2 regions of the Arthrobacter sp. zg-Y40 genome follow, and region 1 is predicted to be linked to the other one. Evidence: predicted binding sites of a transcription regulator. Region 1 holds the regulator's gene; the other holds the start of a gene.

Region 1 (3,410 bases):
CTTCTTCCACCCGTCCCAGCAGCGAGGGCTCAAGGTCCGCATAGGTGTGCACCTGCCCCAAAAGCTTCTTCCACCCCAGGGCGACGTCGGTGTGGTCCCGGTGCGGCCAGCCCAGGCCCTGCAGGATGCCGGTCTTCCAATCAAGGTTCCGCGGCACCACCGGCCAGGCACTCCGGCCGATCACCGAGGGTTTGATCGCCTGCCATACATCCACATAAGGGTGGCCCACAATGAGGACGTTGCCCGGCGCTCCGGGGCAGGTCATTGCCTCGGCGGCAATCCGGGATTCCTTGGACCCCGGGACCAGATGGTCTACCAGGATGCCGAGGCGGCGCCCGTGTCCCGGCCCGAAGTCGCGGACCGCCGAATAGAGGTCATCAACGCCGTGGAGGGGCTCGACGACGATTCCCTCCACGCGCAGGTCATCGCCCCAGACCTTTTCCACCAGTTCAGCGTCGTGCTTGCCTTCCACCCAGATGCGGCTGGCCCGCGCGGTGCGGGCGCGTTGGTTGGCCACCCGTACGGATCCGGACGCGGTACGGGCCGGTGCGGCCCTGCCCGGCGCGGCCGCGGACGCCGGCACCACCTCCACGGGCTCGCCCTCCAGCAGGAAGCCAAAGCCCAGCTCGAAGGACTTGGTTTTTCCGCGGCGGTCCTCCAGGACCATCAGGTGCAGCCCGCCGGATTTCTCCACCCGCACCACGGCACCCACCCAGCCGGAGGCAACATCCTCCAGGACCAGGCCGGGTTCGGCGCCGACTTTTCGCAGGGCCGTCCGGGCCGGGGCAGTGATGTCCTGCGGACCCCAGGAAAAACTGGACACGAAAATTGCCTCACTCAGATGCTCGGTTGGGCTGGAATGCCCGCAGGGGGTGAACGGGTTCCTCAATGCTAGCAACGCAGTTGATCCGTATTAGACTTAGCACTTGAGCAGTGGGAGTGCTAACCCGCCGCACCATCCGCCGATTCGCTGGGAGGGAAAAGCCATGAGTGAGCCACGCCGGCTCGAGGTCCTCCGCGCCATTGTCGAGGACTACGTCCATTCACGCGAGCCCGTCGGCTCCAAGGCACTGGTGGAGCGCCACCAGTTGGGTGTTTCCTCGGCCACCATCCGCAATGACATGGCGGCCCTTGAAGAGGAAGGGCTCATCACCGCCCCGCACACTTCGGCGGGACGCATCCCCACGGATAAGGGCTACCGCCTGTTCGTGGACCAGATTTCGGACGTGAAACCGCTCTCGGCCCCGGAACGCCGTGCCATCCAGTCCCTGCTCGAAGGCGCAGATGATCTGGATGACGTTATGGACCGCACTGTACGGCTGCTGTCCCAGCTGACCAACCAGGTGGCCGTGGTCCAGTACCCGCACCTGGGCAACGCCAAAGTGCGCCACATCGAATTTGTCCTCCTGGCGCCGGCCCAGGTGCTGGTTGTCCTGATTTCCACCACGGGACGGGTGGAGCAGCGGGTCATCACGGTTCCGCAGCCGGTGACCGAACCCGATCTCCTGGACCTGCGCCACCATTTCCTTGCCGCCCTTGCCGGCACGCCGCTCAGCAGCATCACCGGCCACCTTGCCGAAGCGCTGGCCACCGTGCCTGCCGCTTCCCGGAGGGTGGCCGCCGCGTTGGGCCACTGCCTGGAAATGCTCGCCGGAATTAACCGGGAGGACCGCATGGTTATGGCCGGAACGGCCAACCTGGCCCGCTCCACGGTAGACTTCCCGCTGACAATCGGACCGGTCCTGGAGGCTCTCGAGGAACAAGTCGTGATGCTGCGGCTGTTGTCCGAGATGGAGCAGGACGCCCGGGGTGTTGCCGTCCGGATTGGACGGGAAAACCCGCACGGCGGACTATCCGAAGCATCGGTGGTGGCCACGGGGTACGGACCCGACGCTTCGGCAAAGGTCGGCATCCTGGGGCCCACCCGGATGGACTATCCCACCACCATGGCAGCCGTCCGGGCCGTGGCGCGGTACCTCTCCCGAATACTCAATAACTAGGCCGGCCCGCACCAGCTGCGCGGCCGTCCCGCCGGGCCACCCGGCGGACCACAAACTACGCCTCCACCACCGGAGGCAGGCAATACAGGAAGCGATGTGCACGAGTGAGCGATCACTATCAGGTTCTGGGCGTCGGACGAGACGCCACGGGTGAAGAAATCAAGAAGGCGTACCGGAAGCTTGCCCGCAAGCTGCATCCGGACGTCAACAATGCTCCGGGTGCATCCGATGAGTTCAAAGCCGTAACGCACGCCTACGAGGTTCTCTCGGATCCGGAGAAGCGCCGCATTTACGACACCACGGGCAACGAGAACGGCACCGATAACGGCTTCGGCGGAGGCGGCTTCGGCGGCCAGGGCTTCGGTTTCCAGGACATCTTCGACACCTTCTTCGGCGGTGCAGCCCCCGGCGGCGGCCGGGGACCCGCCTCGCGGGCCCGGCGCGGCCAGGATGCGCTCATCAACGTGCGGATCGACCTCAAGGACGCCGTCTTCGGCGTCAACAAGAAGATCGACGTCGACACCGCCGTCGTCTGCCCCACGTGTGACGGATCGTGCTGCCAGCCGGGCACATCCCCGCGGACCTGCGACATTTGCCACGGCACCGGCCAGGTGCAGCGGGCTGTACGTTCCATCCTCGGCCAGGTCATGACCTCGGCCCCCTGCGGAACCTGCAACGGCTTCGGCACCGTCATTCCGGATCCGTGCCACGAATGCTCCGGTGAAGGCCGCGTCCGCAACCGCCGCACACTGACCATCAAGATCCCCGCCGGCGTCGCCACCGGCACCCGGATCCAGCTCAGCCAGCAGGGCGAGGCCGGCATGGCCGGCGGCCCCGCCGGCGACCTCTACGTGGAAATCAGGGTCAACAATGACCCGACGTTCCTCCGCGAGGGAGATGATCTGCACGCCACCCTCACCGTCCCGATGACTGCGGCGTCCCTGGGCACCACGGTCACCCTCGACACCTTCGACGGCGAACGTGAAATCACGGTCAAGCCCGGCACCCAGTCCGGTGAGGTCTCCGTCCTCAACGGACTCGGTGTTACGCACCTGCGCGGCCACGGCCGCGGCGATCTGCGGGTGCATGTGCACGTGGAAACCCCGCAGAAGCTGGACTCCGAGCAGGAAGAGCTGCTGCGCAAACTCGCCCAGCTGCGCGGGGAGGAATACAGCGAGGGCCGCCTGAACAGTTCGAACTCCGGCGTCTTCGCGAAACTGCGGGACCGGTTGGGCAACCTCTAGGATGACCAACCCCATTTTCTTCGGGGATCCGGAGCTGGTGGCAGCAGTCCGCCCAGGCGGCTCGTTCCGCCTGGAAGGACCGGAAGCCCGCCATGCCGTGTCCGTGAAGCGGATTGCCCCCGGCGAGCCGGTGGACGTTGTGGACGGTGCCGGACGGCGGATCACC
Region 2 (3,410 bases), on a different contig from region 1:
GGATCCCCGGCAAGCAGCGAGGACAGGGACAGGTCGCCCACGCCCACAAAGAGGCTGAGGGCTGCCAGGAGGATAACAATGCATACACCCGCGGCGAGTCCGGAGGCCGAACGCACAAAGCGCCGCCGTTCAACGGCGGCGTGGGCTGGTGCCGGCTGCGCGGCGGTAGCGGTCATAGTGATGTCCAGTTCCTCCGCGGCCCGGCACAGGTGCCGGGCCGCGGAGCGGGGGAGGCGCGGCTAGAGGGCGTCGTGGATGGTGGAAACCATCGAGTCGACGTTGTTCAGGCCGTATCCGACCAGGTACCAGCTGGCGGAGTCCAGCATGGTGATGTTGTTGTTCTGAGCAGCCTTGGTGCTCTTGACCAGTTCGTTGTCCAGCACGGCGGACGCGGCTTCGCCGGATTCGCCGACGGCAACGTCCCGGTCAATCACGAACAAGTGGTCGGGGTTGGTGTCGGCAATGTAGTTGAAGGACACGGACTCGCCGTGGGCGCCTTCGGTCTTCACTTCGGCAGCGGGCTCGACGCCGAGGACGTCATGGATGATGCCGAAACGCGAGCCGGCGCCGTAGGCGGTCATTTCGCCGCCGCTGGTCATCACGATCAGGCCGTTGCCGGCGTCGGCTGCCAGCTTCTTGGTGTCCCCGACCTTGGACTCCAGCGCCGAGAGCTTGTCCTCGACCATGTCGTCCTTGCCGAAGATCTTTCCGATGGTCCGGGTGTTTTCCTCGAAGGAGTTCCACGCATTGGTGTTGTCGACACTCAGGTCGATGGTCGGGGCGATCTTGTTCAGTTCCGCATAGGAATCCGCAACGCGGCCGGAAATGATGATCAAATCCGGGGCCTCGGCGCTAATGGCTTCGAAGTCCGGCTCCTTCATGCTGCCGATCTTGGTGATGTCATCCGCCGCGTACTTGGACAGGCTCTCGGGGAAGTTGGCTGCCGGGACGCCGTCGACGTCAATGTCGAGTGCATCCATGGTGTCCAGCGCACCGAGGTCGAAGGTGTAGACGGTCTCGGGGTTCACCGGTACTTCGGTGCTGCCCTGCGCGTGCTCGACCGTCACGGTGGAGGCCTGCGTGGACTCGGCGTCGGCTTCTGCGGCTTCGGTGGAGCAGGCGCTGAGGGCCAGGAGGGACACAAGGGCGGTTCCGGCCAGCAGGCGGGACGTGGTGATCATGGGGGCTCCGGTAAGAGTCGTGGTGCCTGTTTCGGAAATAGGGCACAGAAATGTTTTCTAATGATGCGCGCAGATGAAAACTATCCCGCTTAGGTAAGCCTAAGCAAATCAGCTTTCCCGGCATTAGACGCGCAATGGACCGCCGGAGACGGCGGGAATCGGCCTGCGCTGGCACTCACCTTGACCGAGTGCTAACCGTTGCATAAAGTCTCACTTAGCACTCCGAACGTGAGGGTGCTAACTCCCGAAGGGACAGCGCGAACCGGCACCGCGACGACGGCCAGCGCCAACCAACGGCCCCATTCTGTTAGAAACTACGCAAAGGAGAGCCCGAGTGTCGGTCTCTATTAAGCCCCTTGAAGATCGTATTGTTGTCCGCCCCCTCGAGGCCGAGCAGACCACTGCTTCCGGTCTCGTTATCCCGGACACTGCCAAGGAAAAGCCCCAGGAGGGCGAAGTAGTTGCAGTTGGACCCGGCCGCGTTGACGACAACGGCAACCGCATCCCGGTTGACGTTGCCGAAGGCGACGTAGTCATCTACTCCAAGTACGGCGGAACCGAAGTCAAGCACGGTGGCCAGGAGTACCTGGTGCTGTCCGCCCGCGACGTGCTGGCCGTCGTCGTAAAGTAGTTCCCCCCGGAAAACCCCGGCCACATCCTGGCCGGGGTTTTCTGATGCAGGTGCAGATGTAGTTGTCGGAAAGGACACACACATGGCAAAGCAGTTGGAGTTCAATGACTCCGCCCGTCGCTCGCTGGAAGCCGGCGTTGATAAGCTCGCCAACGCAGTCAAGGTGACCCTCGGCCCGCGCGGCCGCAACGTCGTCCTGGCTAAGTCCTGGGGCGCTCCCACCATCACCAACGACGGCGTCACGATTGCCCGCGAAGTCGAGCTCGATGACCCGTACGAGAACCTTGGCGCACAGCTGGCCAAGGAAGTAGCCACCAAGACCAACGATGTTGCCGGCGACGGCACCACCACGGCCACCGTCCTGGCGCAGGCCCTGGTCAAGGAAGGCCTGCGCAACGTTGCCGCCGGTGCTGCTCCCGGGCAGCTCAAGCGCGGCATCGAGGTGTCCGTGGACGCCGTTGCCAAGCGCCTTCTGGAGAATGCCAAGGAAGTTGAAGGCAACCAGGTGGCCCACGTGGCCGCCATCTCCGCGCAGAGCACCGAGATCGGCGAACTGCTGGCGCAGGCCTTCGACACCGTCGGCAAGGACGGCGTGATCACCATCGAGGAGTCCTCCTCCACGCAGACCGAACTGGCCATCACCGAAGGCATGCAGTTCGACAAGGGCTACCTCTCGCCGTACTTCGTCACCGATCCGGAGCGCCAGGAAGCCGTCCTCGAAGACGCGCTGATCCTGATCAACTCCGGCAAAATCTCCTCGGTTGCCGAGTTCCTGCCGCTGCTTGAAAAGGCGCTGCAGACCTCCAAGCCGCTGTTCATCATTGCCGAAGACGTCGACGGCGAAGCCCTGTCCACCCTGGTGGTCAACAAGATCCGCGGCACCCTGAACGTGGTTGCCGTCAAGGCTCCGGGCTTCGGCGACCGCCGCAAGGCCATGATGCAGGACATCGCGACCCTCACCGGCGCACAGGTGGTCAGCCCCGATCTGGGCCTGAAGCTGGACCAGGTTGGCCTGGAGGTCCTGGGTTCGGCCCGCCGGATCACCGTCACCAAGGACAACACCACCATTGTTGACGGCGCCGGTTCCGAAGCCGACGTTGCCGACCGCGTGGCACAGATCCGTGCGGAGATTGAGCGCACGGATTCCGACTGGGACCGCGAGAAGCTGCAGGAACGCCTGGCCAAGCTCTCCGGCGGCATCGGCGTCATCCGCGTCGGCGCAGCCACCGAGGTGGAGCTGAAGGAAAAGAAGCACCGCATCGAAGATGCTGTTTCCTCCACCCGTGCAGCCCTGGAAGAAGGCATTGTGGCCGGCGGCGGTTCCGCGCTGGTCCACGCCTCGCAGGTCCTGGACACCGACCCGGAGGTCCTGAAGCTCGAAGGCGACGCCGCCACCGCGGTTTCGCTGGTGCGCCGCGCACTGGCCCAGCCGCTGCGCTGGATCGCTGAAAACGCCGGCGCCGAAGGCATGGTCGTAGTCGCCAAGGTCGGTGAGCTGAAGGTCAACAACGGCTTCAACGCCGCCACCGGCGAGTACGAGGACCTGATTGCCGCCGGCATCATCGACCCCGTCAAGGTCACCCGCTCGGCCCTGCGCA

What was found. Region 1 encodes HrcA, which represses chaperone genes, less so after heat shock. Its sites were predicted from a motif close to TTNGCACTCGNNNNNNNCGAGTGCNAA; they were not measured.
Region 2: groES (co-chaperone GroES) is a predicted target of HrcA. The motif match lies at 1,350-1,376, and genes of this name have one in related genera.

The regions. Positions count from the first base shown of each region.
Region 1 is NZ_JAJFZS010000008.1:241,083-244,492, forward strand. It holds gene LJ754_RS08520 (DUF3097 domain-containing protein) at 1-823, opposite strand, end outside; gene hrcA (heat-inducible transcriptional repressor HrcA) at 987-2,000, shown strand; gene dnaJ (molecular chaperone DnaJ) at 2,105-3,244, shown strand; gene LJ754_RS08535 (16S rRNA (uracil(1498)-N(3))-methyltransferase) at 3,246-3,410, shown strand, end outside.
Region 2 is NZ_JAJFZS010000001.1:369,518-372,927, reverse strand. It holds gene LJ754_RS01690 (ABC transporter permease) at 1-176, opposite strand, end outside; gene LJ754_RS01685 (siderophore ABC transporter substrate-binding protein) at 240-1,181, opposite strand; gene groES (co-chaperone GroES) at 1,516-1,812, shown strand; gene groL (chaperonin GroEL) at 1,895-3,410, shown strand, end outside.